One region of the Streptomyces sp. cg35 genome, then DNA from elsewhere that is predicted to be linked to it. Evidence: riboswitches for the same ligand, from Rfam matches in the RefSeq annotation. Region 1 holds a riboswitch; each other region holds the start of a gene.

Region 1 (7,383 bases):
AAACGCGCGGCATGCCGTACGGAGACGCCCTCGCGCTCGACGTAGGAGGCGCCCATCGCGGCGGCGTCCAGCAGCAGATCCACCAAATGGTCATGCAGCAGGTTCACTTCGTCGACGTACAGGATGCCGCGGTGCGCGTCCGCGAGCAGGCCCGGCTCGAAGGCCTTCACGCCCTCGGCGAGCGCCCGCTCGATGTCGAGCGCCCCGACCAGCCGGTCCTCCGAGGCGCCGACCGGCAACTCGACCATGCGCGCCGCCCGTTGCGCACCCGGGCCGACCTCGTGCGGCCCGTCCGGGCACTGCGGGTCGGGCGCCCCCGGCGCGCACGAGAACCGGCACCCGGCGACGACGTCCACATCGGGCAGCAGCGCCGAAAGGGCGCGTACGGCCGTGGACTTGGCGGTGCCCTTCTCGCCGCGCACCAGCACACCGCCGACGGCGGGCGACACGGCGTTCAGCAGCAGGGCGAGGCGCAGATCGTCCTGGCCGACGACGGCCGTGAACGGATACGGGGTGGTCATCGATCCTCCAGAGAATTGAACAGGCCAGGAACCGGGACGCTCACGCGGGCGCCCCCGGCGGTACGAACGGCAGCCCGTCCGGCGCCCCGGACTCGATCAACCGCCACAACCCCTCCGTATCGGCATAGCGCTCCACCAGGTCACCGAGCCGGTCGAGCTGCTCCTCCCGCAGCGCCGCGAACGACGTGTCCGGCGCCGGCACGAACCGCCGCCCGGCCGCGTCCGCGACCGCCCGCAAAAACGCCCGCCGGAACCCGTCCGACTCCAGCGACCCGTGCCAGTGCGTCCCCCAGACGGCCCCCACCCGGCACCCGTCCAGAAAGGCATCCCCGCCGAGGACGTCCGCGACGCCGTGATGGATCTCGTACCCCTCGACGTACTCGCCGAGCGCCTCGCCCACCGGCCGCGCCAGCGTCTTCTCCCGCGCGAACCGCACCTGCACGGGCAGCAGTCCGAGCCCGGCCACGACACCGGCCCGCGACTCGACGTCGTCCTCGATGCGCTCGCCGAGCAGCTGGAACCCGCCGCAGATGCCGAGCACCGGGCGTCCCTCGGCGGCCCGCCGCGCCAGCGCGTCCGCGAGGCCGCGCTCGCGCAGCCACTCCAGCGCCTTCACGGTCCCGCGCGTCCCGGGCACGACGACCAGATCGGCGTCGACCAGTTCCTCGGCCCGGTCCACGAACCGCACGACGACGCCCGGCTCGGCGGCCAGCGCGTCGACATCCGTGAAGTTCGACATCAGCGGCACCGCGCACACGGCGACCCGCAGCACGTCCTCGCCGACCGGCGGGGCCACGACGGACTCGCGCACGGCGCCCCGCAGGGACACCCGCAGCCCGTCCTCCTCGTCGATGCCGAGCTCGTGCTGGAACGGCAGTACCCCGTAAGTGGCCCTGCCGGTGAGGGACTTGAGCATGTCGAGCCCCGGCTCCAGCAGACTGACGTCCCCCCGGAACTTGTTCACCAGATACCCGGCGAGCAGCTCCTGGTCCTCCGGCGCGAGCAGCGCCGTCGTACCGAAGAACGACGCGAAGACGCCACCGCGGTCGATGTCCCCGACCACCAGCACGGGCAGCCGCGCGGCCCGCGCGATCCCCATGTTCACGATGTCGGTACGCCGCAGATTGATCTCGGCCGGAGACCCGGCCCCTTCACAGATCACGGCGTCATGACTGCCCCGCAACTCCTCCAGGCATCCGACGACGGTGTCGAGCAACGCGCCCTGCCGCGCCCCGTGATAGCCCCGCGCGCTCATCTCGCCCACCGGCTTGCCCATCAGCACGACCTGGCTGCTGCGGTCGCTGCCCGGCTTGAGCAGCACCGGATTCATCAGCGCGCTCGGCTCGACCCGGGCGGCCTGCGCCTGCATGGCCTGCGCCCGGCCGATCTCGGCGCCGTCGCGCGTCACGAACGAGTTCAGGGACATGTTCTGCCCCTTGAACGGCGCGACCTTCACCCCCTGCCGCACGAGCCACCGGCAGATCCCGGCGGTCACGACGCTCTTCCCGGCGTCCGACGTGGTCCCGGCGACGAGCAGCCCGCCGCCCCGCCCGCTCATCGACGCCCTCGCAACAACCGCCCGGCCACACAGACTCCCCACGCCATCACACTGACCCGCCGCGACAACCGCGCGGCCCGCTCCACGTCCGACACCCGCACCACGCGCCCTCGCGCGTTCAGCACGGGCCGGTGCTCGACCCTGCCCCCGTACGCCAACGTCCCGCCGAGCCGCACCCCGAGCGCCCCCGCGAACGAGGCCTCGACGGGCCCCGCGTTGGGACTGGGATGGCGCCCCGCGTCCTCGCGCCAGGCCCGGGCGGCGTCGCGCGGACGCCCGCCGGCCAGCACGGCGAGCGCACCGGTCAGCCGGGCCCCGGGCCACCCGGCGACGTCGTCCAGCCGGGCCGAGGCCCAGCCGAACCGGCGGTACTTCACGGACTTGTGCCCGACCATGGCGTCGAGCGTGTTCACGGCACGGAAGGCGAGCAGCCCGGGCACGCCGCCCACGGCGCCCCACACCAATGCGCCCACGACGGCGTCGGAGGTGTTCTCGGCGACGGACTCGACGACGCCCCGCGCGATCCCGTCGGCGTCCAGCCCCTGCGGATCCCGTCCGCACAGCCGCGGCAGCAACTCCCGGGCCAGCTCCACGTCCCCGGCCTCCAGCGCGGCCCCGACGGCGCGCGCCTCCCGGCCGAGCGAGGTCCCGCCGACCACGGCCCAGGTGGCGGCGGCCGTCAGCGCGACGGAGGCGGCGGGGGAGCGGCGTACCGCACGGGCGGCGAGGACGCCCACGGCGGTGGCCCCGCCCACGCAGACGGCGGTGTGCAGGGCGCCCCAGCCGCGGTGATCCCGCCACAGCACCCGCTCCACGGCCCCTGCGGCCCGGCCGAATCCGGCGACGGGATGCCCTCGACGCGGGTCACCGAGCAGCAGATCGGCGAAGAGTCCGGCGGCGGCACCGCACGCGAAGACGCGCTCGGCCCGCGCCGCGCCGCGCAGGGCGAACATGGCGGTAGTTGTCCTCACTCAGGGTGTCCACGCCCTGGTTCGACGAGACCGGCAGCGAGAGTTCCTGGCTCGCCCTCCCGGAGAAGGGCTCACAGTGGCGGGACCGCGCCGGATTCGCACCGGCTTCCTCGGACTGCTGCCGTATATGGCCCGGGAAGTCCACCACGGTGCGCGAAGGTGCGTCAACTTGCCGTTGACCTGGGAGAGGGGAGTGTGGGGAGGTCCACAGCGCCGCGTGGGACCCGTTCACTGGGCCGGAATTCCTCTATGGGTCGAAAACAGGCCTACCTAGACTGGAAGACGGCAGACGGAGAGCGGTCCACGAGTGGTTGAGGGCGCCTTGGCGACGTGGTGAGGCGGATCCGTCCGGGACACCTGGGCGGGTCGCCCCGGCGGCGCTATGGTGCCTGCACGCGGGCGTGCAATGACGGGGGACGCCGGCTCTCGAGCAGGAGGAGGCCGGTGTGTCCCATGGGAGAGAGCACGCTCGGTCATGGCAGGAACAGGTCACCGGGCCGTGGCGCAAGAGCAGTTACTCGGGTCTGAGCGGGGACTGCGTGGAAGTGGCGCTCGGTGAGACCGAGGTCCGAGTCCGTGACTCCGGGAACCGGGATACGGCGGATCTGGTCTTCCGGCGCATCCGGTGGCAGGCGTTCCTGAGGGCTCTGGGCGGGTCCGGTCCGGGCAGGACCGACCGCTGAGTCCACCGCGGGGGGAGGAGGGCGCGATGACCGGTCACCACATGACCGAGGCGCGGCAGCGGGCGCACGGGGCGGTGAGCCGCACCGCGCGCGGAGTCGTCTCCCCACGTGGCCTCGTGGTGTTCTGTCTGGCCTGCGGCGTTGCGGCGAGCGTCGTCGGGGCGCTGGCCGCCGCACTGGTCCCGTCCGGCCAGGCCCGCGTCGTGGTCTGGGTGTTGGTCGCCGCGCTGTTCGCCGCCGCGACCGGCTTCCGCGCGGGACTACGGAGCGTCAGGGGCGGCTCGCAGCACCGGGATCCGGTGACGGATCGGGGTCGGACGGCGGGGCGTCGGCGCTGAGCGGCGACCGGATGGCCTCCGCACAGCGCAGGAGGAGCCGGGCGAAACCGTAGGCGATCGCGGTCACCGGGGACGACGCCGCGGCGACGACCGAACCCACCGCCCAGGGCGAGGTCAGGCCACACGCCTGGATCAGCACCACGAGCCCCGCCAGCCCGCCCAGCAGGACCAGCCCGCCGGACAACGAGGCCAGCAGCAGAAGTCTCGTGTGGCGACGGTTGTCCAGCATGATCTGGGCGTACATCCAGCCGGCCCGCCGGGTCAGGTCGTCGCTGGACACGACGTGGATGACCACGGCACCGAACGACGGCCGCTCGCCGGGGAGCTGTGCCACGACACCGACGACGGTGTCGGAGGCGGTGTCCGGGCCGGCGGGCGGCTCCCCGCTGTCCGGAGTGCCCGTGGCCGCCGGGGCGTTCGTACCGGCTGCACCACGCGCATCACCGCCACCATCGGTGCCGTCGAGCCGGGGACCGGCGGCCGTGAGGAGCCGCCACCACCACTCGTCGCCTGCGGCCGGCATGTGCGCCTCCTACACGGGCTCTCCAGGGCCCGGCCCGCTTGTCACCTCACGAGGTGTCGAGCCCGTCCCTGGTCTTGCTGATGAGATCGATGGCCAGGTCGCCGCTGTACGCGATCTCGCGGAGCGATTCGAAGCACTCCTGGTGTCGCACGATCAGTTCGTGGTCGTCACGGATCGTCTGGTTGCCCTCGGACTCCCGGTACAGCAGGTCGTCGTCGTCCGTGAAGCCGAGCAGGATGAAGCTGTTGAGCGTGGCGAAGTGCGCGCCCGCCGTGAAGGGCAGCACCTGGAGCGACACCCGGGGCTGCTGCGCGACGTCGAGCAGGTGCTGCAGCTGCCCGCGCAGCACACGCGTACCGCCGATCTGCCGGTGCAGGGCCGCCTCGTCCAGGATGAAGAACGTCCAGGGCGGGGTCTCGCCCTCCAGGGCGCGCTCCTGCCGCTCGGTCCGCAGCTCGACGATCCGCCGCGCCCGGGCCTCCTCCACGTGCGGCGCCAGCATGGCCATCGCGTAGTCCTCGGTCTGCAGCAGACCGGGCACCACGATCGGGTGGTACGTGCGGATCGACGCGGCGGCGCTCTCGTAGCCCAGGTACTGGCGGAAGCCGGGGTTGAGCACGTCGTTGTACTGCGTCCACCAGCTCAGCCCGCGCGACCCGCGCGCGGCCTCCTCCAGTTCGTTCCGCAGGTGCTCGTCCCTGACCTCGTAGTGCTGGAGCAGGGCCCGGAGGTCGGTCACCGAGACGCTCACCGTCCCGGCCTCGATGCGCATGATCTTGGACAACGACCAGTCGAGCGCCTGTGCCGCGTCGGTCTGCGTCTGCCCGGTTGCTTCACGGGCCTTGCGCAGTTCGATGCGCAGCCTGCGCCGATTGAGGCTGGGGTCGATGTCGCGGGCCATCATCTCTGTCTCCTTGCCGACCGTGTGCCAGGTCTCGATGCACCAGGTGAGAGCTAGCCAAATAGTGAACGGAAGCTAGCAGACAGCTGGTGGCGAATGGCTGGTGGCGGATGGAGTGCTGGCGGGGTGGCTCATGTCAGTCTGCCATATGGCATGTCCGCTGTGGCCTGGAAAACAGGGCTCGATGGGCCGTCCTCGCAGGGTCGCGACATTTGGCAGCGCCACACCCGTTCCGGTGACAAGTCGAACGTGAAAGCGGGGTGCGGGACGCCGTACGTCCCGCACCCCGCTCGGGTGCTGCTGGGCCTCTGTCGCGTTCAGAAGGTGAACGCGGCACAGGCGTGTCGTCAGGCCACGATCAGAAAGATCCCGTACGCCACGGCCGCCGCGCACAGCGCGAAGCACAGGTACGCGCCGGACGTGGCAACCGTCGCCGAACCGCCCTGCCGCGCCGCCGACTCCCGCTTGGAGAGGCCGACGATGCCGAGGGTGAACAGGCCCACCAGGGCCACGGTGACCACGAGGCTGACCCCGAAGACGGAGCCGAGAGCCGCCCAGTCGATCTTCATAGCTGGTCCTGCTTCCTTACAGCGTGGCGCCGGCGGGGCGCGCGGGGTCGGCCACGGCGGGAGCCGGAGCGGGGATCGTGGACTTGATGTCGGCCGACGCCCCGGCCTCCGCGACCGCGCCGATCGGCGGCGGGGTGACCGCGGCGATCGCCGTGGTCACGACGCCCGCGGGCTCCTCGGCGGAGTCGATCGCGTCGTCGGTGACGTTCGTGTGGTCGACGGAGTCGCGGCGGGACAGCTTCCAGATGACCGCGGAGCCGCCGACCAGGAGAGCGGCGGTGAGGCCGATGCCCCACGGGCCCTGCTTGGTGAGGAACTCGGCGCCCGCGCCGACCAGACCCGCGGCCGGCAGGGTCAGACCCCACGCGACGAACATCCGGGTGGCGGTCGACCAGCGGACGACACCGCCCTTGCGGCCGAGACCGGAGCCCATGACGGCGCCGGAGCAGACCTGGGTGGTGGAGAGCGAGAAGCCGATGTGCGAGGAGGCGAGGATCGCCGTCGCGGCGGACGTCTGCGCGGCGAAGCCCTGCTGCGGCGCCAGATCGGTCAGGCCCTTGCCCATGGTGCGGATGATCCGCCAGCCGCCCAGGTACGTGCCCATCGCGATGGCCAGACCGGCCGACACGATGACCCACAGCGGCGGGTCGGCGTCCGGCGCGAGCACGCCGCCGGTGATCAGGGCGAGGGTGATGATGCCCATCGTCTTCTGGGCGTCGTTCGTGCCGTGCGCGAGGGAGACGAGGCCGGCCGAGGCGATCTGCCCGGCGCGGTAGCCCTTGGAGGTGGCCTTCTCGTCGGTGTGCTTGCTGATGCGGTAGGTCAGGCGCGTGGCGAGCATCGCGGCGAGGCCGGCGACGATCGGCGCGGCGACCGCGGGCAGCAGCACCTTGGTGACGACGGTGCCGCCGTTCACCGACGACCAGCCCATCGACATGACCGCGGCGCCGATGAGGCCGCCGAACAGTGCGTGCGAGGAGCTGGACGGCAGGCCGACCAGCCAGGTCAGCAGGTTCCAGAGGATGGCGCCGACGAGCGCCGCGAATATGACCTCGGTCTTGAGGCCGTCCTCGTTGATGATGCCGCCGGAGATGGTCTTCGCGACCTCGACGGAGAGAAACGCTCCGACCAGGTTCAGCACGGCGGACATGGCCACCGCCGTCTTCGGCTTGAGGGCGCCTGTCGAGATGGTCGTCGCCATCGCGTTGGCGGTGTCGTGGAAACCGTTGGTGAAATCAAAGACCAGCGCGGTAACGATCACGATCGCAAGGAGCAGCGTGATGTGTTCCATTTACCCAGGCTTCGTTCGGACGTCAGTG
Region 2 (7,383 bases), 6.1 Mb from region 1:
CGGGCGACCAGGACACGCGGTCCGCGCGCAGGCCCGCGCTCACCGGGTGCTCCGGCCGCGGTACAGCACGGCCACGAACGCGGGCACGCCGATCAGCGACGTCACCACGCCCACCGGAACCTCCTGCGGTTCGAGGACCGTACGGGCCAGCGTGTCGACCCACACCAGGAACACGGCACCGGCCACCGCCGTGACCGGCAGCAGCCGGGTGTGCCCCGGCCCCACCAGGGCGCGCGCCGCGTGCGGCAGGACGAGCCCGACGAAGCCGATCGCCCCCGCCGCGCTGACCAGGGCCGCCGTCAGCAGGGCCGTCACGCACAGCAGGACGAGCCGGGTGCGGGCCACGTGCACGCCGAGCGCGGCCGCCGCCTCCGGGCCGAAGGCGAACGCGTCCAGGGTCCGGCCGTACCCGAGGCACACCGCCAGCGTCACCACGAGCACCGCCAGACACAGCCACACCTCCGTCCAGCCGACCCCGCCGAGCGAGCCGAGCAGCCAGAACAGGACGCCGCGCGTCGTCTCCGCGTCGGCCGCCGTGAGCACCACGAACGAGGTCAGCGCCGAGAACAGCTGCATCGCGGCGACCCCGCACAGCACCACCCGGTCCGTCGTCCCGCCCAGGGTGTGACTGAGCAGCAGCACCAGCGCGAACGAGCACAGCGCCCCGAGGAACGCGCCGCCGGACACCGAGAGCGCGCCGCCGCCGAGGCCCAGCACCACGACGAGGACCGCCCCGGTCGACGCGCCCGACGAGACACCGAGCACGAACGGGTCGGCGAGCGGATTGCGCAGCAGCGCCTGGAGCGTGGTGCCGCACACCGCGAGCCCGGCCCCGCACACCGCGGCGAGCAGCGTGCGCGGCAGCCGCAGGTTCCACACGATGCCGTCCCGGATCGGGGACAGCTCGGAGGTGCCCCAGCCGATCCGGGCGCCGACCGCCGACCACACGTCGCCGACGCCGATGTGCGCGGGTCCGATGGTGATGGCCACGGCGACGGACGCGCACAGCACGGCGAGTGCCGCGGCCCCGTACAGGGCGGGCCGGACCGTGCTCACTTGCCGAGGCCGAAGCCGCGCAGCGCGGCGGCCACCTTCTCCACACCGTCGACGGTACGGATCGTCGGATTCAGGTCCTGCCCCTTCAGCAGCACGTACCGCTTCTCGCGGACGGCGGTCATCTCCTTGGTCACCGGGTCGGACTCCAGGAACCGGATCTTCTGCGCGGCGGACTCCGCGGACTGCGAACGGCGGGTCAGATCGCCGATGACGAGGACGTCGGGGTCGCGGTCCGCGACGGTCTCCCAGTTGATCTGCGGCCACTCCTCGTGCGTGTCGTCGAAGACGTTGCGCACACCGAGCTCCTCGGTGACGATGCCGGGCGCGCCGCAACAGCCGGCCATGTAGGGCGAGTCGGAGTTCGCGAACCAGTACAGGACGCTCACACCCTTGGCGTCCACGCCCGAAGCCGCCTTCTTCACACGGGACTTGAGCTGCGCGACGAGCTTGTCGCCGCGCTCCTCCACGTCGAAGATCCGGGCCAGGTCGCGTATCTCGCCGTAGACGGTGTCCATGGTCAGGGCACGGGTGCGTACGCCGTCGCCGTCACCGCTGTTGTCCTTGCCGGCGCAGTCCGTGGGTGACAGGTAGGTGGGCACGCCGAGCTTCTCGAACTGCTCGCGGGGCGCCACGCCGCCCTTGCCGAGGGTGTACGTGAACGAGGCTGCGGCGAAGTCCGGTTCGGTGTCCAGGACCTTCTCGAAGGACGGGTAGCGGTCGGCGAGCCGCGGGACCTTCGCGTTCGCCTTCTCCAGGCCCTTCAGGACGGGATCGGTCCACGTCGCGGTCCCCACCATCCGGTCGGCGAGACCGAGCGAGAGCATGATCTCCGCCGAACCCTGGTCCAGGGCGACGGCGCGGCGCGGGGCGTGCGCGACCCGGACCTTCGTACCGCAGTTGTCGAGGGTGACGCCCCCGCCGGCCCGGTCCGCGGTGTCGGCGGAGCCTGCCCCGCCGCAGGCCGTGAGCAACAAGGCGCCCGCCAACAGCGGTGCGAGACGGCGGACTTGACGTGCGAACGGCACGGAACTTCCTCTGCGTCCAGGGCCCATACGCGGAGCCGGTCTGTGGTCCACCCCCGGCCGGTCCTCGACCCCGGGGGCCGCCAGCAGGTCTTCGGACTCGGGATCGTCCGGCCGGAGCGCCTTCCCGGACCGGTGGACCGGCCCAGTGGCAGTGGCTCCGCCCGTCACCCTCACCGCTGCGCGTCAGTTCCGGACTTCCACCGGATTCCCTGACCCGTGCACGTACGAGAACGCACAAAGGTACGACTGGCCATCGGAAGGTATCACGGGCCTGACCAGGCACTCCCGGGCGGGCCGGGCCTCCCGGTACGTCCCGGAGGCCATGGCATGGTGCTGCTCCGGGAACATCTGGGTCGCCGCCCACGCCGTCCGGCCCCTACCCTGCGTCGGATGATGACAGCTGACGACGTGCGGGCCGTGCTCGCCCTGCTGCGCCGGGCCGGGGCGGACGTGTGGGTCGGGGGCGGCTGGGGCATCGACGCCCTGGTCGGCGAGCAGACCCGGGAGCACCGTGATCTGGACCTGATGCACCGGCAGGAACAGGAGCCGGTCGTGCTCGCCGCCCTGGCCGACGCGGCATTCACCGAGTCCCTGGACCAGCGCCCCGTCCGGTTCGTCGTCACGGATCCGGACGGACGCGTACTCGATCTGCATCCCCTGGTCTTCGCCGACGACGGTTCCGCCCGGCAGGCCTCCTTCGCCGCGGAGCGGCCGTTCGTCTATCCGGCGGAGTGCTTCGTCACCGGCACGGTCGCGGGGGAGCGGGTGCCGTGCCTCTCCGCCGCCCAGCAGGTGTCCTTCCACCAGGGCTACGAGCCCACGGACCGCGACCGGCACGACATGGCCCTGCTCCGCACGGTCTTCGGGATCGCCACGCACTTCTGACCGTCAGTCACGGCGTGAGCATCGAGCGACTGCTCCTCAGCGCTCGGCGTTCAACGCGGCGACCGCGCCCGCCGGGTCGCCGATCGTGGCGTAGTCCACGGCGACGAACGTGACCGGTCTGCCGCGCTCCCGCTCGCACCGGTGGACCCGGTCCAGGACGAAGCGGCGGGTGTTCACCGTGCCCGCGTCGAGCCGGCTGCCGCCGTCGATGGTGATGAAGTGGTTCAGCAGGAACAGCCGCTTGTCGTCGCCGCCGCGGTGCGGCGCGCAGCTCATCTCGTCCGGCGCGCGGAACGCGAACGGGGTCTCCATGCCGTACCGGTAGAAATTGCGGTACCAGGGCGCCGGGCCGTCCGCCCGCTCGGCGAAGACGACCAGGCGGCGACCGCTGTCGATCATGTCGCCGAGCGTCGGCCAGGGCTTCGCCGGGTCGGGGTCGGGCGTGTGCACGAGAGTGTCCAACCCGGCCTCGTGCACGGCCTGTCGGGTGTCCCGGCCGGTGATCGCGTCCTGCACGATGAGGGTGATCACCTCGGTCGGGTGCGCGCGCATCCAGTCACCGATCTCGCGCAGCGTCGGCACCAGGGCGAGCGCCCCCGCCCGGCACACGGAATGGCACAGCCACAGCCCCTCGCGCGGAGGGTTGAACGTGTTGATCGCCTGGGTGATGAGCGCCTGCTGCGCGGCCGTGAAGTCGGAGTCGCGCAGGCGCCCGGCGATCTCGTCGGGCTGCTCCCACCGGTAGGTGTCGATCTGCAGGGCGCGGACGCCGTCGTTCAACTGGGCGGTGATCCCCGGGTCCTGGAGAGGGCCGATGAAGCGGTCGACGGTCGTCGACATGGCGTTGTGCGAGGTGAGGTGTGCGACCTCGTCGTAGCGGCGGTCGCACAGCGCGGAGCTGCCCTGGCACGGACGCGGTGCGGCCGGCCGGGCGACGAGCGGCACCACGGTCATCCCGGCCAGCGCCACAGCGGCGCCGCCGAGCCCGAGCGTGACGAGGCGCCGGGAGTCCAGGGCCCGCACCCGCCGTACCCGGTCCACCAGGACCAGCAGCGCTCCGGCGGCCACGGGGACGAGCGCGGCCCACAGGGCGGTGCGGGCGATGTGGTCGAGGGCGCCGTGCTGCACGTCGTCGACGAGCCGGATCAGACTCGGCGGCCACGACGCGGGCGGGTCGACGACGCGGCCGTCGGTGACCAGCCGGGTCACACCGACGGCGGCCGCCGTCAGCAGCCCGCCGGCGAGGAGCGACCACCCGAAGGGCCGCAGCCGGGAGCCCGGCCGGGGAGGGCCGATGAACCAGAGCGCGGCCAGGGAGAGCACGAGCAGCACCGCGGCGACGATCTCCACGAGCCCGAGTCCCGCGGCGGTGTAGGGGCGGATGTCGTGGAGGACCTGGAGGTCGTTGCCGGAGGCGGCGAGGACCGCGCCGAGGTCCCAGGTGCCGCCGTCGACGGCCCGCTGGAACTGCCGCACCGCCTCGCGGGCCCGGTCCGAGAACACCGCGGGGGCCACGGCCGCGAGCGCCGTGGCGACGTCCCCGTCGGCCAGCGCGGTCTCGACCTGCGGGCGCAGCGCGTCACGCTCCCGCTCCGGCAGCGCCCGCAGCAGCGTCTCGGCGGCCCGGTCGGCCTGCGTCGTGGTGAGCGGGAGCGTCGGCAGCCCCTCCGGTGCCCGGCCCGCCGCCAGATCGCCCACGGCGTCCGAGAGGTCCGCCGTGAACCGGTCGAAGTCGGGTTCCGTGCTGCGCTGCAGCCCGGCCACGAGATCGCCGAAGTAGGTCTGCGCCAGATGGTCGACATTGGCGAGCACCGGCCGCAGGTCGACGGTCAGGTCGAGGGTGGCGCGCTCGCCGTTCAGATAGCCGACCACCGCGTCGATCTGCTGCTGTGCCAGGTCACGGACCGTCTCCGGCGGCAGCACCAGTTTGATGTTGGACGTCACCTGGGCTTCCGGGACGTTCAGCCCCGCCAGCAGGTCCCTGGTGACCGGGGAGACCGCGGGGTCCACCAGCACCTCGTTGTAGAGCCGGTCGTACGCGCGCTGCTCGTCGAGCACGGACGCGTGGAACGCCGGGTCGAGGACCGTGGCGCGCACCGTCGCCGTCGTGATCACGCACAGGGTGGCGAGCGCGGCCACCACGAAGGCCACCACCCGCACCGGTCCGTGGAGCGCGGTCCGTTCCATGGCGTGACCTCACCGGGTGCGCGGCGGTCAGAAGTCCACGGGGTCGCGGACGATGGGGCAGGTCATGCAGTGCCCGCCACCACGGCCGCGGCCGAGTTCGGCGCCGACGATGGTGACGACCTCGACACCGGCCTTGCGCAGCAGGGTGTTGGTCTGGGTGTTGCGGTCGTAGGTGACGACGACACCGGGTTCGAGGGCGACCGCGTTGTTGCCGCTGTCCCACTGCTGGCGCTCGGACGCGTACACGTCCCCGCCGGTCTCGATCACCTGGAGCCCGGGGAGGCCGAGCGCCTTGGCGACGACGTCGACGAACGGGGTCGAGCCCTCGTCGACGATGTCGAGGCCGGGAGCCTTGTCGCTGGGACGCAGCGAGAACGTGTGCACCGAGTCCATGATCCGCGGGTAGAGCGTGACGATGTCCCGGTCGGCGAACGTGAAGACGGTGTCCAGATGCATCGCCGAGCGCAGCTTCGGCATCCCGGCGACGACGACGTGCTCGGCCGCGCCCTTCTCGAACAGGGCGGCCGCGACCTGGGTGATGGCCTGCCGCGAGGTGCGCTCGCTCATGCCCATCAGGACCACTCCGTTGCCGACCGGCATGATGTCGCCGCCCTCGAACGTGGCCTGCCCCCAGCCCAGTTCGGGATCGCCCCACCACACGGTCGACCCGACGAAGTCCGGGTGGAAGAGGTAGATCGCCTTCATCAGCAGCGTCTCGTCGTGCCGTGCGGGCCAGTACAGCGGGTTGAGCGTGAGGCCGCCGTACAGCCAGCAGGTGGTGTCGCGGGTGTAGAGCGTGTTGGGCAGCGGCGGCATCAAGTACTCGCGCACACCGGTCGACTCGCGGGCCATCGCCACGTACGCGGAGCGGTAGTCGTCGGGCAGGTCGGTGGTGGCGAGACCGCCGATGAGGTACTCGGCGAGCTGCCGCGGCTCCAGTGACTCCAGGAAGGCGCGGGTGTCGTCGATCAGCCCCACCCCGACCTGATTGGCGACGATCTTGCGGTCGAGGAGCCAGGACCTCGCCTCGGGGATCGCCATGGTCCGCGCGAGCAGATCGTGCAGCTCGACCACGTCGACACCGCGCCGGCGCAGCTTGTTGACGAAGTCGGCGTGGTCGCGCTGGGCGTTCTCCACCCACATGACGTCGTCGAAGAGCAGGTCGTCGGAGTTGGTCGGGGTGAGCCTGCGGTGCGCGAGCCCCGGCGCGCAGACCAGGACCTTGCGCAGCGTGCCCACCTCGGAGTGGACGCCGTACGCGGCGGAAGCGGGGGTGTCGTGGTCAGTCACGGTGTGCCTTCCGGGGTTGACGGTCTCACAGGCTGATCCAGCCGGCCGCCAGGGCGACGATGCCGAGCACGGCGCCGACGACGGAGACGATCAGGATGAGCAGCTCGCGCGGGGAGAACAGGCGCCTGCCCTGCTCCCTGCGGGCCATGACGAACAGGATCGTGGCCGGGGCGTAGAAGACGAACGAGACCAGGACGAACTTCAGCCCGGCCGCGTAGAGCATGAACGCGGTGTAGAGCGTGGCGACGGCCGCGATGGTCAGCTCGCGCGTCGAGGAGCGCCCGCCCTCCGTACGGCGGTCGGGCCGCGTCCCGATCTTCACGGCGAAGGCGGCCGCCAGCAGGTACGGAATCAGGGACAGCGCGCTGGTGAGATCGAGCGCGAAGTTGAAGGCGTCGTCCGAGAACGCGGTGATCACCAGGACGACCTGGGTGAGCACGGTCGTCATGAGGAGCGCCGGCAGCGGGACGTCCGCCGAGGTCGCGCGCCGCAGGAACCGCGGCATGTCGTCGTCCTTGGCCGCCACGAACAGCACCTCGGCGGCCATCAGCGTCCAGGCGAGATAGGCGCCGAGGACGGAGACGATCAGACCGACGCTGATGAACACCTTGCCCCAGGTGCCGACGGCCTCCTCGAGGACGCCCGCCATGGACGGCTGGCGCAGTTCGGCGATCTCGCCCATCGGCAGGATCCCGTACGACACGATGACGACGGAGGCGAAGACGGCGAAGACGCTGAGGAAACCGAGGATCGTGGCCCGGCCGACGTCCGAGCGCTTCTTGGCGTGCCGGGAGTAGACGCTCGCGCCCTCGACACCGAGGAAGACGAACACGGTGGCCAGCATCGTGCCGCGCACCTGGCTGAACAGCGAACCGGCGTAGTCGGCGCCGCCGAAGTTGTCGGCGAACACCGACGGCTTGAAGTACACCAGGGCCAGTAC
Region 3 (7,383 bases), 6.0 Mb from region 1:
TCTGGAGGACATGCCCGGTCAGGCGACGGTCGCCCTCAGCACCGTCGGCCCCGACGGCCACCCCGACCAGCCGTCGCTGTATGTCGACGTGGACCGGGACCGCGACACCCCCGAGGTCGTCTCACTCGTCGCGTCCCGCTCAACGGAGGAATTCACCGACCCGGGCACCCGCGACGAGACCCAGCACCGCTGGATCGCCTTCTTCCGTACGCAACTGCACCGGCACACGGACATCCTCTACGGAAGCATCGCGGACGACGCGGAATCCGTGACGGGCAGGACCGCGCTGGAGCGTGAGATCGGCCTGCTGCTGGAGGACACGTTCCCCGAACTGGACACGGCCCTGCGGGGCTACGCGTGGTGGACCGTCTGCTCCCCGGGCGCGGCAGCGCGCCTCGGCGGCATCGAGGCCCTCCGCGACAGCGGCGCCTTCCACGAGGCCGAGCTGCTGCCCGGGGGAGGGGCGTCCCTGCGGGCGACCGCGAACCTCTGGGAGTACGACGAGGAACGGGTGCGCGCGGTGTTCCGGGCGGTGGCCCCCGCGCTGCCCGAAGGGAAGCCGTCCAGATCGATCAGCTCGGACACGCACAGGCTGGTCTACGAGGACGCGGCGGACCACCGAGGAGCACAGCGCCGCTGACTTTCCCTGTCGTTCCGGCCGCGGCAACGGAAATCAGGGCGGTGAAGGGAACCCCGGCGCGGGACAGTCGGGTTCGGCGTACGTACCCGACCGGGCCGTCTCACCGGCCCCGGTCCGGTCGGCCCAGCGTCAGCTTCGGCAGCGCATAGCCGACGAGGGGGCCTATCGCGAGGGCGAACACCACCGTGGCGATGCCGACACCGCCGCCCAGCAGCCATCCCGCGGCCAGCACCGACACCTCGATCGCCGCACGCGCCGCCACGACGGGAACGCCGCGCTCGGCCAGCCCGGTCATCAGCCCGTCACGGGGACCCGGGCCCCAGCCCGCCCCCACGTAGAGACCGGTCGCGACGGCCACGCCGCACACCGCCACCACGAGAAAGACCGCCCGTTCGACCAGGTGGTGCGCGGCGGGGAGCCACGCGATGCCCAGGTCGAGGAACGGCCCGACGAGCAACGCGTTGGCGACCGTGCCCAAGCCGGGACGCTGGCGCAGCGGGAGCCACAGCACCAGCAGGACCAGCGAGACGACGACGACCACCTCGCCGAGCGAGAGGCCGGTGGCCAGAGCGATGCCCTGCGTGAAGACGGTCCACGGGTCGGCGCCGAGGCCCGCTTTGAGGAGCAGTGCCAGGGAGAAGCCGAACAGGGCCAGCCCCGCCACGATCCGTGTGGCCCGCTGGACCGGGCGGTCGGACAGGCTACGCATGAGCGCCCGTGGCCGCCGCGACGAGCACCGCGGCCGCCCGCGCCGCGTCGTCGACCGCGCCGGCCGCGGCCCCGGGGCCGCGGACGACCACGCGTCCGGCCACGCCGTCGATGAGGAGCAGGAGTTGGGAGGCGAGCACCTCAGGGGACCCGGCACCGGCCTCCTCGCACAGCCGCCCGAGCGTGTTCAGCAGCCACTGCTTCTCCTCTCGCGCCGCGACCGAGACCAGCTCGTCCGACGGTGACAGCTCGGCGGCGGCGTTGACGAAGGCACACCCTCTCTTCCCGTGGCCCTCGTACCAGTCGGCCAGCCACGTGAACACGGCGAGCAGACGCGGTTCCCCTGACGCCTCGGTGGAGAGGTACGTCTCCAGATCGGCGGCCCGCCGCGCATGCCGACTTCTGAGCGCTTCCGCCGCCAGCGCCGATTTCGACGGGAAGTGGGCGTACAGGGTCGGCTTCGTCACTCCCGCTTCCTGGGCGACGGCGTCGACGTTGGTCGAGACGATCCCCCGCTCATAGAAGACGCCCTCGGCCGCGGCGAGAAGACGGGCTCGGGAGGTAGTGTTCCGCTTCATAAATTAAACTTACCAGTTAGTTTAATTAGGAGGCTACTCCGGCTTCCGTTCCGGGACTTATGTGGAGCGGGCCGTGTGGCGGAGGTTTCCGGCATGATCCACACGTGCGCGAGGTGAGCGTCCGGGCGCCGGCGGGTAGGGGAGCGGGACATGGCCGTACTGGTGAGGCCGCAGGCGATCCGGCGGCGGGCCGGATGGCATGATTGCCGACGACATAGGCGACGGCGGTTCGAGGAATCCGGTGTGAATCCGGTGCGGTACCGCCACTGTGATCGGCGAGCGGATCCCGACGAGCCACTGCCCAGAACGGGTGGGAAGGCCGGGACGAGCTTCGACCCGAGAGCCAGGAGACTCACGCTGTCGCCTCCTCGACGGACCCCGGGGCGGACTTCCCCGGTGAGGGAGGAGTGCGGCATGCCCAAGAGGCCGGCCGACGAGAAGGGGGCAGCACGGGGCCGCGAGGTTCCGTGCAGGGTGGTGGTGTGCCGCGACTGCTGCTGCGGCAGCGCCAAGGTGAGCGGTGATCACGCGGCGCAGACCGCGCGGTTGCGGGCGGTCGCGCCGGTCCGCGTCTCCGAGTGCCTGGATGTCTGCGACCAGGCCAACGTCATCGTCGTACAGCCCTCGGAGGCCGGGCGGGCGGCGGGTGCCCGCCCGGTGTGGCTCGGCCTCGTCAACGACCGTGACGCCACCGAGGACATAGCCGACTGGATCACCGCCGGCGGGCCGGGCGTCGCACCCCTTCCGGAGATTCTCGATCTGTACCTCTTCAAGCCGCCGCGCCGCCTCAGGACCTCGTGAGCCCTCGGCTCCGGATGTCCGAACCACCACAGCGCTGAAGGGACTTGTCGTGAGTGAGGAGCCGAGCGAGCTCTCGCGCGGGAGCGTGATCGAGGCGCTTGACGAGGTCGCGAGACTCGACGGATTCTTCGTCCTGGAGACGGCGGAGAGGCCCGCGGAACGGGCATCCGGGAGCGGGCGGCTCGCCTCGTCGGAATTCGCCGTTCTCGCGCGGGCGGTCAACGACCGCTGCGCCACGGACGAAGCCCGCGTAGGCGTCTCCCTCGCGCACCTGGGGCTCGCCGCCCGTCTTTGGTCACCGGTGCTGGCCTGCACGCTCCTGCACCGGATCCTGCCCGACACGAGCACGGTGGAATGGGCCGAAGGCGGCCCGGCGCTCCGCCTGGCGGCTCCGACGGGACGGCCCGCCGGGTGCTTGCCGTCCCTTGCGGAGGCCGTGTACGCCGAGGTCAACGGCCCACTGGAGGAACTGGAGAGCAGACTCACCGTCACCATCGCCCCGGGGCTGCTGGCGGGGAACGTCGCGTCCGCGCTCGTCGGGTCGGCGGCGGTGCTGCTCAGGGCTCGGCCGGACCTGCGTACAGAACTCGTGTGCCTCACAAGGGAGTTGCTGGAGACGGGACGGCTTCGTGGCACCGGCCGGATCACCGGCCCGGGTCTGACGTTCCGCCGCCGCAGTTGCTGCCTGTACTACCGCATCCCGGGCGGCGGGAAGTGCGGGGACTGCTGCCTGGCGGACTGACCGGGTTCTCCTCTCAGCGTTCTCCTGTCAGCGGAGCAGGGCGGGGAGCGGCGCCCGTCGAGGCCTACAGTCCGACCGCGCCCCGCACGAATCTCCGGAGATGCCCGCGTACCTCATCGGGCCGTTCCAGCCAGGGCTCGTGCCCCGCGCCGTCGATCCGTGTCAGCGGGACACCGAGCCGGACCGCCAGCGACGCGAGTGCCGACAGCGGGCGGGGATCGTCTCCGCCGCCGAGGATCTCCACCTGCGCGGGCAGACGTGCGCGAAGCTCGCCGAGGCGTCGGACGAGCGGTTCCTTCCGCCCCTCCGCGCCGAGTTCACGGTTCATGGTCCAGTTGACGGGGCGCCGACTCCGCGCGCCCTGCGCGGCCCAATGCCGGCCGCGTTCGGGATCGGCGTGGTCGGTGAACCAGGACAGCGTGAGCAACTCGACCTCCTGCTGCTCCGTGCGGTGCGGCAATTGCTGGAGCTCGTGGAGCCGTGCCTGTTGCGGTGCGGTCATGCGGCGGCCCCGTTCCGCTCGGTCCGCGGTGCGCCACTCACCGACGAACGGCCCGCACAGCAGCAGCATCGCGGCCACTCGCTCCGGATGCGCCAGGCAGAACCGCGAGGCGAGGTCGGCGCCGAGCGGCCGATCAGCACGGCCGCCGGCGCGTCCCACGCGTCGAGAAGCTCGGCGAGATCACCGACATGGCGGACAACTGCAACGTTGTGCGCTGGTGCGGGCACTGACGGCGTATCCGGCACTGCTGGTGTGCGACGAGGTGACATCGGCCCTGGACACCGTCTCCCGGGAACGGGTCCTCGACGCCCTGCCCCGCCTGCTCGCCCCTGCGCGGACGGCCCTGCTGTTCGTCAGCCATGACCTGCCCGCGGTGCGTGCGCTGACCGGGGAGGCCGTGCTGTTCGAGGGCGGTCGTTGTGTGCGGCGGGGGCCCGTCGAAGAGGTGCTGCCCGCTCCCGGCGGCATCGGAACCGCGTGAGCCAGGGGACGAACGAGGGCGTCGGCTTCAGCCGTGATCCGCCCGATGGCCGTGGATGGTGAGGGCCGTGGCGAGCGTCATCTGGGTGGTGAACGAGGTGACGTCCGCGTCGAGGAGCCGTCCGACCCTGTGGAGCCGGTTGTTCACGGTATTGGGATGGACGCCCAGTGCCCTGGCGGTGCGCGCGCGGTCCAGGTCGTTGGTGAACCAGGCGCGCAGGGTGTCGACCAGCTCCGGGTGCGGGTGCAGCGGTTCGATCTGCCCGAGGAGTGTGGCCTGAGCGGGGGAGACGTGAGTGAGGTGATAGTCCAGAGCGTGGTCGGCGATGCGGTGTGTGTGATCGCCCGCGGCAGTGGAGGAGCGGGCCAGACGCAGCAGGTCGTGCCCGACGCGTGCGGACGCGGGCAGGTGGCGGATCTCGGCGGGATCGGTGCAGGAGGCGCGGATGTCGAGGCGGGTCTCCGTGCGCAGGGCGCGATGCAGGGCGTTCGCCCGCTCGGCGACGACCGGGTCGGGTTCGTGCGTGTCGGCGGGGAGCAGGATCTGGGCGTGGGTCGCTTCGAGTACGGCGAGGTTGGTGCGGCCCGCGTGGTGGTGGGCGAGCGCGGTCGCCACCTGACGGACACGGCGCCGTGTGGTCACCTCGTGCGTCACCGGACGGGCGGGTGAGGACGGCAGAGGCGGCAGCGTCAGGGTGAGGATCGCGTAACGGGAGGCGAGGGGCGCACTGGTGGCGTGACCCGTCTCAGGGCCTGGTTCCTGCCCTGCCAGGAGGGCTTGTGCCAGCATTCGGCCGGTACCCAGGTCCTCGTCCCGCAGTACGGAGAGCCGGGCCTGATAGCTCTCCGTCACCGCCTGCAGGGCGGCGTCCTGGAAGGCGTACAACTGGTGGCCCAGGTAGCCGAGACCGGCGATGTGCCGATCGCCCGCGGCGTCGACGCAGGCCTGCCACAGCAGGCGGGCCGCGTGCTGCCAGTTGTGCAGGACGAGAGGGAGCGGCATGCCCTCTTCGGCGCGCTGCGCGGCGCGGTGACGGGCCAGTTCGAGGTCGGAGCGGTCGAACTGCCCGCCCGAACGCATCAGGCGCAGTGCTGCGGCGTAGTAGCGACGCGCGGTGAGCGGGAGTTCGTGACGGGCGATGTCGTCGGGCATGCCCTCCAGGAGCGGATCGTCGCTGCTGTCCCGTGCCAGGGCGTCGACGCGGACACGGACCAGGTCGAGGATGGCCACCGCGTCAGGGGGCGGGACGGCGGATGCCATGGAGTGCTGCCTTCCGTTCGGTGCTGCGGTGGTGCTCGAGCACCACCGCAGCACCTGTGAGTGTCATCGACGCCATTGTCAGGGCTCGCGCCCGGACGCCTCCCACGGGGCCGTCCCGCTCAGGCGCGGGGCTCCGGAGCCGCTGTCGACCTGACGTGTGCGCCGAGGCATGTGGCTCAGTCCCGTACGCGGGCCTACAGGTCCACGGGCTGTCCGCTGCGCACGGACTCCTCGATCGCGCACAGGATCCTCGTGACCTCGATGCCGTCCTGGCCGGTGGCGAGGACCGGCTTGTCGAAGACGACGGCGTCGACGAAGTAGGCGATGGCGTCCAGCACGAAGCCGGTGAGGTGCTCGCCGGTGGGCGGGGCGTACAGGTCGGGGAAGGTGCTGCGCTCGGCCGTGTACAGCTCCAGGGCGCGGTTGTGGGAGCCGTCGATGTTGAGCGCGCCCTTGTCGCCGAGGATCTCCAGCTTCAGGTCCTTCACGGTGGAGTGGGTGTCGGGCAGGATCCACGCGGACTCGAACACGGCGACGGCGCCCCCGGCGAACTCCACGGTGGCAGCGTGGAAGTCGGCGGTGGGGATGCCGCGTTCGCGCAGGATCTTGTCGCGGCTGACCGCGTAGACGCGGGTGACATCGTCGTCGAGCATCCAGCGCACGACGTCGATGGTGTGGCTGGCCAGGAACCACAGGGCCGAGGAGTGGCCGGCCCAGGAGAGCATGCCGGTGGCCACGCCCAGGGTGTTGCTCAGCCGGGAGTAGACGTAGGCGGGCGTGCCGATGTCACCGCGGGCGATGGCCTGTTGGGCGGAGTACATCATCGGGTTGACCCGGTTGTGGAAGTCGACCATGAGCTTGACCCCGTTGGCACGGGCGGCGTCGTCGATGGCGCGGGCGTCCTCCACCGTGGTGGCCAGTGGCTTCTCCACGAGGATGTGCTTGCCCGCTTCGGCCGCGGCCACGGCCAGATCGCGGTGCAGGTGGTCAGGGGTGGCGATGGAGACGGCGTCGATGGTGGCGTCGGCGAGAACGTCCCGGTGGTCACGGGTGGCATGGGCGGCGCCGTACGTGGCGGCGATCTCCTCGGCCCGGCCGGGGCGCATGTCGCACACGGCGGCGAAGTCCACGTAGGGGGAGCGGTGGTAGGCCTGGGCGTGGCGTTCGCCGAAGAGTCCGGCGCCGATGAGGGCAAATCGCTTGGTGTTCACGGCAGTTGTTTCCCTTGGTTGGTGCGGGTGGTGGTGCGGGTGGTGGTGCGACAGGGGGTCTTCAGAGGGCGAGCGCCCGTAGGTAGGGGGCGGCCCGGGGGAGCTGGTCCGGGGCGCGGTGGGCGAGGCGGGCCAGCTGTGCGGCGCCGTCCAGCGAGGAGCCGGCGGGTTCGGTCAGCCGGGCGTGCGGCGCGGCACGGCGTACGGCCGCCCGGAACGGGTCACGCAGCAGTGCTCCGGCGCGGAAGAGACCTCCGCACCAGGACACGAGCGGTTCGTGGTGGGCGGCCGGCAGCGCCGCGACGACGCTGTCGGCCAGATGCTCCGCGGCGCGCTGCCAGATGCTGCGGGCCACGGCGTCGCCCCGGTGGGCGGCGTCGGCGACGTCGGTGGTGAAGGAGGCGAGACGGCTGGCGACGTCGCCGTGCGGGTAGATCCGGGAAGGCCACCGCGCACACGG
Region 4 (7,383 bases), 3.8 Mb from region 1:
TCGTCGCGGAACACCCAGTTGGTGCCGGTCGCCAGGCCGTGCAGCAGGCCGCGCGAGCGGAACCAGTAGACGTAGGCGAAGGCGCCGTAGAAGAAGAGCCCCTCGATGCACGCCGCGAAGCAGATCAGGTTGAGGAGGAAGCGGCGCCGGTCCGCCTTGGTCTCCAGGCGGTCCAGCTTCTCGACCGAGTCCATCCACTTGAAGCAGAACTCGGCCTTCTCGCGGATGGACGGGATGTTCTCCACCGCCGCGAACGCCGCCGCCCGGTCGTCCGGATCGGGCAGATAGGTGTCGAGCAGCGTCAGATAGAACTGGACGTGCACGGCCTCCTCGAACAGCTGACGGCTCAGGTACAGCCGCGCCTCGGGGGAGTTGATGTGCTTGTAGAGCGTCAGGACCAGGTTGTTCGCCACGATCGAGTCGCCCGTCGCGAAGAACGCGACCAGCCGGCCGATCATGTGCTGCTCACCCGGGCTGAGCTTCGCGAGGTCGGCGACGTCCGAGTGGAGGTCGACCTCCTCGACGGTCCAGGTGTTCTTGATGGCGTCCCGGTAGCGCTCGTAGAAGTCCGGGTAGCGCATGGGACGCAGGGTCAGTTCGAAGCCCGGGTCGAGCAGGTTCTTCTCGGCAGTGGTGTCGGACATTACTGGCAGGCCTCGCAGGACTCGGGGTTTTCCAGGGAGCAGGCGACCGCGTCCGCCTCGACGACGGGCGTGGCGGTCTGCGCGGGGACGCTGGAGCGGCCCGCCGCGCGGGCGATGCGCGTCGCGGGGCGCGAGCGCAGGTAGTACGTCGTCTTCAGGCCCGACTTCCAGGCGTACGCGTACATCGAGGAGAGCTTGCCGATGGTCGGGGTCTCCATGAACAGGTTCAGGGACTGGGCCTGGTCGAGGTACGGGGTGCGCGCCGCCGCCATGTCGATGAGGCCGCGCTGCGGGATCTCCCACGCCGTGCGGTACAGCGCCCGCACCTCCTCGGGCACCCACGTGAAGCCCTGCACCGAGCCGTTGGACTCGCGCAGCGCCTCGCGGGTCTGCGCGTCCCACACGCCGAGCCGCTTCAGCTCGTCCACCAGGTACGAGTTGACCTGGAGGAACTCGCCGGACAGCGTCTCGCGCTTGAACAGGTTGGAGACCTGCGGCTCGATGCACTCGTAGACACCCGCGATGGACGCGATGGTGGCCGTCGGGGCGATCGCGAGCAGCAGCGAGTTGCGCATGCCGACCGCGGCGATACGTTCCCGCAGCGCGGCCCAGCGCTCCGGCCAGGTGAACTCGACGCCGTAGTGGTCGGGGTGCAGGACACCGCGCGCGGTCCGGGTCTTCTGCCAGGCGGGCAGCGGCCCGTTGCGCTCGGCGAGGTCGGCGGACGCCTCGTACGCGGCGAGCATGATGCGCTCGGCGATCCGCGTGGACAGCGCCCTGGCCTCGGGCGAGTCGAAGGGCAGCTTCAGCTTGAAGAAGACGTCCTGCAGGCCCATCGCGCCCAGACCCACCGGACGCCAGCGGGAGTTGGAGCGGCCCGCCTGCTCGGTCGGGTAGAAGTTGATGTCGACGACCCGGTCGAGGAACGTGACGGCCGTGCGGACGGTCTCGTCGAGCCGCTCCCAGTCGATGTCCCCGGTCGCCGTGTCCACGAAGGAACCCAGGTTCACGGAGCCGAGGTTGCAGACGGCCGTCTCCCCGTCGTCCGTCACCTCCAGGATCTCGGTGCACAGGTTCGAGGAGTGGACCGTGTGGCCGGGCTCCGCGGTCTGGTTGGCGGTCCGGTTGGCGGCGTCCTTGAAGGTCAGCCAGCCGTTGCCGGTCTGCGCGAGCGTGCGCATCATGCGGCCGTACAGGTCCCGTGCGGGGATGGTCTTCTGGGCCTTCCCCTCGGCCTCGGCCTTCCGGTACGCGGCGTCGAACTCCGCGCCCCACAGGTCGACCAGCTCGGGCACGTCGGCCGGCGAGAACAGCGACCAGGTGCCGCCCTCGTTGACCCGGCGCATGAACTCGTCGGGGATCCAGTGCGCGAGGTTCAGGTTGTGGGTGCGGCGCGCGTCCTCACCGGTGTTGTCGCGCAGCTCCAGGAACTCCTCGATGTCGGAGTGCCACGTCTCCAGGTAGACGGCGGCGGCGCCCTTGCGGCGCCCGCCCTGGTTCACGGCGGCGACCGACGCGTCCAGCGTCTTCAGGAACGGCACGATGCCGTTGGAGTGCCCGTTCGTGCCGCGGATCAGCGAACCCCGGCTGCGGATGCGGGAGTACGAGAGGCCGATGCCGCCCGCGTGCTTCGACAGCCGGGCCACCTGGTGGTAGCGGTCGTAGATCGAGTCCAGCTCGTCCAGCGGGGAGTCCAGCAGGTAACAGCTCGACATCTGCGGGTGCCGGGTGCCGGAGTTGAAGAGGGTGGGGGAGGAGGGCAGGTAGTCGAGGCGGCTCATCAGGCCGTACAGCGCGGCGACCTCGTCGACGGCGCGGGCGCTGTCGTCCTCGGCGAGACCGGCGGCGACGCGGAGCATGAAGTGCTGCGGGGTCTCGACGACCTGGCGGGTGATCGGGTGGCGCAGCAGGTAGCGGCTGTGCAGGGTGCGCAGGCCGAAGTAGCCGAAGCGGTCGTCCCCGGCCGGGTCGATCAGCGCGTTCAGCCGGGCGGCGTGGATCCGCACGAACTCGGCGGTGCGGTCGGCGACGAGCCCCTCGCGGTGGCCGACCGCGACCGACTCGGTGAACGAGGTCACGCCCTGCGAGGCGGCCTCGGCGGCGATGGAGAGCGTCAGGAGCCGGGCGGCCAGCCGGGAGTAGACGGGGTCCTCGGAGATGAGCCCCGCCGCTGCCTCGGTGGCGAGTCCGCGCAGCTCGGCCTCGTCGGCGCGGGCACTGCGGCCGCGCAGCGCGGCGGCTGCGACCCGGCCGGGGTCGGCGTCGGGGAGGTCGGCGGTCAGCTCGGTCAGGGTGCGCAGCAGCGCGGTCCCCGGAGCGTCGTCCGGTGCGGCTGAGACCGGTTCGGCGGGCGGCGCGATGGTCACGTGGAGGCTCTCCCTCGCTCGGCTCGGGGCCTGCGGGGAGGGAGTGGCTCGGGCGCACGGAGGCGCCGTCGTCACCGGCCCATTCCGCGAGGCCCGGACGTCGTCGACGCCCGGGCCGGACGGCTCGGGCGTGCTGTCGACAGGTCATCGGACTCACGCGGACGCTTATGTGCGCTTACGTTCACCGTTGCGGGACAGTTCCGGATTTGCACCGGATTCCCCTGCGGCGACAGCGAGAGTGAGCATACATCTTGTGTCAGGCTTTCGCGGCAGGCCCACATCTTGTGTCGGATAGGGTGACGGCGATCTACGGGCGGGCGATCTTGGGGAGGGCTCGATGCGCGCGTGGCAGGGGACGGCCGTGGTGCCGCTGGTGACGGTGCTTCTGGCGGGGTGCGGCGGGGGAGCGGCGGACCGGGCCGCGGCCGGGCCGTCGTCGTCCGCCTCTTCGAAGACGTCCGCGAGTCCGAAGACGTCCGCGAGCCCGACGGCGCCGAGCCCCGAGGTGGTCCGGCCCACCGGCCCCGCGACCGCCCCGGGCCGGGACGCCGTCGCCGCGCCCCGGCAGGTCTTCACCGCCGAGCAGTTGAAGAAGGCGCTGCTGCCCGACGCCGCGTTCGGTACGGGGCTGGAGCGCGGGGAGACCCAGGCGGGCCCGTACGAGAGCACCCACGACCAGCGCAGCGGCCGCTGGTCGTACTGCCTGGACGCGGCCGGGGAGAAGGACCCGGCCTGGCTGGGCCCGGCGGCGTACCGGGGCGCCATGGCGCTGGCCCGCACCCAGTGGGTGGACCGTGCGACCCGGCCGCCGGAGGGGCACCTCGTGGCGACGCAGATGATCGTGTCGCTGCCCGTCGCCGAGGCCCGCGACCATCAGCGCGTCGAGCAGGACATCCTGCGGCACTGCCGGGAGTTCGCCTCCGACATGGAGGCGGGCTCGGCGACCGAGCGGTACGGGACCGTGCCGCTCAAGGGCCTGGGCGACGAGGCGTTCCTGGAGGTCCAGGACGTGATGTACGAGGGCGGGACGACCACCCGGTACCGCGCCCATGTGCGGGTCGGCGGAGTGCTCGTGCTCCTCCTCGGCGAGGAGGGCGCGGGCCGCGACGAGACCGTCCGCTGGGCCGCCCACCTCGCGCGCGAGGTGGGCGGGACGCTGTACGGGGCCGGCGCGTGAGCACCGGCCCCGGCGCCGGTGCTACCCGGCCGCGGGCCGCTTCAGGAGCGTGTTCACGAAGTCCTCGGTGAAGTTGCGCGGGCCCGTGCCCAGGGCGACCCGGCCGCGGTGCTCGGTGCGGGCGGCCACCAGGGGCGACTCCGAGTAGTAAGCGCGCGGGTAGTCGGAGTCGTAGGGGACGAACACCGTCTTGCCGCGGGTGAGTTCGCTCGCGCACTCCACGACGACCGTGCCCTCGGCGGCGGTCACGAACGACTCGTCGGCGCACACCCCGACGGCCAGCGGGTCGTGCAGGGGGCTGCCCCCGGTCTCCTCGTACGCGCCGAGGTAGAAGCGCATCAGGCGCGCGGTCAGCTCCATGCCCTCGCCCGCCTCCTCCAGAGTCTTGAGCTCGTCGGGCCCGAACCGCCAGCCGTGCGTCGCGTCGAGCCCGACCATCGTGTACGGGATGCCCGACGACACGACCAGGTCCGCCGCGTCCGGGTCCGTCCACGCGTTGAACTCGGCGACCGGCGTGATGTTCCCGGGCACCTCGGCCGCCCCGCCCATGAAGACCAGCCGCTTCACGCGCCGGGCGAAGTCCGGGTCCTCGCTCAGGGCGAGCGCCACATTGGTGAGCGGGCCCGTCGCGCACACCGTCAGCTCCCCCTCGTACGCGCGCGAGAGCCTCAGCAGGGCCTGCGCGGAGGACTCGGGGTGCTCCGGCGCGGTCGAGTCCGGCAGCTGCTCCGTACCGAGTCCCGCGGAGCCGTGGAACTCGCCGGCGGCCGCGTACGGCAGGCGGGTCAGCGGGCGGCCGGCGCCCCGGTGCACCGTCACGTCGCCGTCGATGCCGAACACCCGGGCGAGGGCCCGGCCGTTGCGGAAGGTCTGCCCGGCGGGCACGTTGCCGCCGACGGTCGTGTAGGCCTTGAGGTCCCACAGCCCCGTGCCGAGCAGGTACTGCAGTGCGACGGCGTCGTCGATTCCGGGATCGCTGTCGAGCACGATGGGGGCGGCCATGGTTCCTCCGGGGCAGATGGTGCGTTGTATCGATCACCGTAATGCGACGGGCCCCTCCGTGAAGGAGGGGCCCGTCGTCGGCGGGGGAGGCGATTCCTAGTGGCCGGAGGCCCCGACGGTGGGCAGGTCGACCTGCACGCCCTTGTCGCCGGCGTCCGCGGTGTAGTCCTCGGGGGACGTCTCGTCGACGCCCTCCGGGGCCTTCACGGCCTTCAGGACGAAGGTGAGGACCACGGTCACGATCACGTTCAGCACGAACGCGGTCAGACCGATGTAGCCGATCTCCCCGATGCCCGGGATCTCCTTCGAGGAGCCGCCGAAGTGCTTCTGCGTCGGCGAGGCCACCCCGTACGCGGCGAGGGTGCCGTAGACCATGCCGACCGCCCAGCCGGCGAGCAGCGCCCACCGGTGGAACCAGCGGGTGAACAGGCCGCCCACCAGCGCGGGCATGGTCTGCAGGATCCAGATGCCGCCGAGGAGCTGGAAGTTGATGGCGACGGTCTTGTCCATGGTCAGGACGAAGGCCAGCGCGCCGACCTTCACCAGCAGCGACACCAGCTTGGAGACCTTGGTCTCCTGCTGGGGCGTCGCGTCCGGCTTGAGGAAGTCCTTGTAGATGTTGCGGGTGAAGAGGTTCGCGGCGGCGATGGACATGATGGCCGCCGGGACCAGCGCGCCGATGCCGATGGCGGCGAAGGCCACACCCGCGAACCAGTCCGGGAACATGTCCTCGAACAGCTGCGGAATCGCCAACTGCCCGTTCTGCACCTTGATCCCGGCCGCGATCGCCATGAACCCGAGCAACGCGAGCAGGCCCAGCATGAGCGAGTACAGCGGCAGGATCGTGGTGTTGCGCCGGATGACCTCGCGGCTCTTGGACGACAGGGTCGCCGTGATCGAGTGCGGGTACATGAACAGCGCGAGGGCCGAGCCGAGCGCGAGCGTCGCGTACGTCCAGGTGCCCTGCGAGCCGGGCGCGAGCGCCCCGACGGGCTTCTCGGTCGCGGGGTTGATCGCCTCGAACTTCTTGCCCGCGGCGGCGAAGATGTCGTCGAACCCGCCCAGCTTGATCGGGATGTAGATGATGGCGACCGCGATCACGATGTAGATCAGCGTGTCCTTGACGAACGCGATCAGCGCGGGGGCCCGCAGACCCGACGAGTACGTGTACGCGGCCAGCACGCCGAAGGCGATGAGCAGCGGCAGGTCCTTGATGAACCAGTTGGTGTTCTCGCCGCCGCCGACGCCCATCACGTCCAGGACGGCCTGGATGCCGACCAGTTGGAGCGCGATGTACGGCATGGTGGCGAGGATGCCGGTGATCGCGACGGCCAGCGAGAGGCCCTTGGAACCGAACCGGCCGCGCACGAAGTCCGACGTGGTCACGTACCCGTGCTTGTGCGAGACCGACCACAGGCGGGGCAGGAAAGTGAAGATCAGGGGGTAGACGAGGATCGTGTACGGCACCGCGAAGAAGCCGGACGCGCCCGCCGCGTAGATCGCCGCGGGGACGGCCACGAAGGTGTACGCCGTGTAGAGGTCGCCGCCCAGCAGGAACCAGGTGATCCAGGTGCCGAACGACCGGCCGCCCAGGCCCCATTCGTCGAGCGAGTCGTTCTCGGACCGGCGCCAGCGCGCGGCCAGGAAGCCCATGACCGTGACGGCCAGGAAGAAGATGATGAAGACGGTGAGCGCGACACCGTTGACGCCGTCGTTCATCCCTGGCTCCCGGTGGCCTTGCGGGCGCGCTGGTCACGCTGCCACAGCTTGTACGCGGTCATCGTGAGCGCCGTCGAGATGAGCACCCAGAGCATCTGGTACCAGTAGAAGAACGGGATGCCGATGAAGGTCGGGTCGATCTTGGCGTAGGAGCTGACCCAGAGCATCGCCACGAACGGCGCGGCCAGGCACAGCGCGATGACTACGCGCACCGGTGTCACCACCGGTCTCCTCACTTCAGGCGCATCGGACATGTCGCGGCTCCGTCCCCTCGCTGGTCGCACTTATCTCGTGCTTAACGTGCGGGAAATCTAGGCGAGAGTCTTGATCTATGGAACCCCTGTCCGGATAACGGACGAGCTCTTTACCCTCAACAGCAGCGGAACCCGCGCCCCGGGTCCTTTTCCTGGCGGTCCGTCCGCATGCGCTCGAACTCGCGCCGCGAGGCCACGGAGGCACCCGGGTGCGCGGAGCG

What was found. Region 1 has a riboswitch for cobalamin ahead of ACQUQD_RS31290 (cobalamin biosynthesis protein). Riboswitches for the same ligand answer to the same signal wherever they lie in the genome.
Region 2: linked by a shared signal. The riboswitch ahead of ACQUQD_RS03540 (ABC transporter substrate-binding protein) and the one ahead of ACQUQD_RS31290 (cobalamin biosynthesis protein) in region 1 are both predicted to bind cobalamin.
Region 3: linked by a shared signal. The riboswitch ahead of ACQUQD_RS04280 (hypothetical protein) and the one ahead of ACQUQD_RS31290 (cobalamin biosynthesis protein) in region 1 are both predicted to bind cobalamin.
Region 4: linked by a shared signal. The riboswitch ahead of ACQUQD_RS14080 (ribonucleoside-diphosphate reductase subunit alpha) and the one ahead of ACQUQD_RS31290 (cobalamin biosynthesis protein) in region 1 are both predicted to bind cobalamin.

The regions. Positions count from the first base shown of each region.
Region 1 is NZ_CP191268.1:6,845,286-6,852,668, forward strand. Features, by position in the region: gene ACQUQD_RS31280 (putative cobaltochelatase) at 1-521, opposite strand, end outside; gene ACQUQD_RS31285 (cobyric acid synthase) at 562-2,079, opposite strand; gene ACQUQD_RS31290 (cobalamin biosynthesis protein) at 2,076-3,032, opposite strand; cobalamin riboswitch at 3,069-3,214, opposite strand; gene ACQUQD_RS31295 (DUF397 domain-containing protein) at 3,497-3,733, shown strand; gene ACQUQD_RS31300 (hypothetical protein) at 3,760-4,071, shown strand; gene ACQUQD_RS31305 (hypothetical protein) at 4,004-4,594, opposite strand; gene ACQUQD_RS31310 (helix-turn-helix domain-containing protein) at 4,641-5,495, opposite strand; gene ACQUQD_RS31315 (hypothetical protein) at 5,843-6,064, opposite strand; gene ACQUQD_RS31320 (anion permease) at 6,081-7,355, opposite strand.
Region 2 is NZ_CP191268.1:718,588-725,970, reverse strand. Features, by position in the region: gene ACQUQD_RS03550 (ABC transporter ATP-binding protein) at 1-43, opposite strand, end outside; gene ACQUQD_RS03545 (FecCD family ABC transporter permease) at 40-1,056, opposite strand; gene ACQUQD_RS03540 (ABC transporter substrate-binding protein) at 1,053-2,108, opposite strand; cobalamin riboswitch at 2,147-2,347, opposite strand; gene ACQUQD_RS03535 (nucleotidyltransferase domain-containing protein) at 2,475-2,966, shown strand; gene ACQUQD_RS03530 (hypothetical protein) at 3,003-5,153, opposite strand; gene ACQUQD_RS03525 (arginine deiminase) at 5,181-6,443, opposite strand; gene ACQUQD_RS03520 (basic amino acid/polyamine antiporter) at 6,469-7,383, opposite strand, start outside.
Region 3 is NZ_CP191268.1:863,722-871,104, reverse strand. Features, by position in the region: gene ACQUQD_RS04295 (hypothetical protein) at 1-640, shown strand, start outside; gene ACQUQD_RS04290 (YczE/YyaS/YitT family protein) at 741-1,349, opposite strand; gene ACQUQD_RS04285 (TetR/AcrR family transcriptional regulator) at 1,342-1,926, opposite strand; cobalamin riboswitch at 2,135-2,299, shown strand; gene ACQUQD_RS04280 (hypothetical protein) at 2,341-2,727, shown strand; gene ACQUQD_RS04275 ((2Fe-2S)-binding protein) at 2,777-3,469, shown strand; gene ACQUQD_RS04270 (alpha/beta fold hydrolase) at 3,534-4,130, opposite strand; gene ACQUQD_RS04265 (hypothetical protein) at 4,189-4,452, shown strand; gene ACQUQD_RS04260 (PucR family transcriptional regulator) at 4,480-5,712, opposite strand; gene ACQUQD_RS04255 (Gfo/Idh/MocA family protein) at 5,907-6,923, opposite strand; gene ACQUQD_RS04250 (N-acetylglucosamine kinase) at 6,985-7,383, opposite strand, start outside.
Region 4 is NZ_CP191268.1:3,082,947-3,090,329, reverse strand. Features, by position in the region: gene ACQUQD_RS14085 (ribonucleotide-diphosphate reductase subunit beta) at 1-644, opposite strand, end outside; gene ACQUQD_RS14080 (ribonucleoside-diphosphate reductase subunit alpha) at 644-3,010, opposite strand; cobalamin riboswitch at 3,132-3,262, opposite strand; gene ACQUQD_RS14075 (hypothetical protein) at 3,348-4,187, shown strand; gene ACQUQD_RS14070 (nucleoside hydrolase) at 4,209-5,189, opposite strand; gene mctP (monocarboxylate uptake permease MctP) at 5,286-6,908, opposite strand; gene ACQUQD_RS14060 (DUF3311 domain-containing protein) at 6,905-7,162, opposite strand; gene ACQUQD_RS14055 (YbdD/YjiX family protein) at 7,279-7,383, opposite strand, start outside.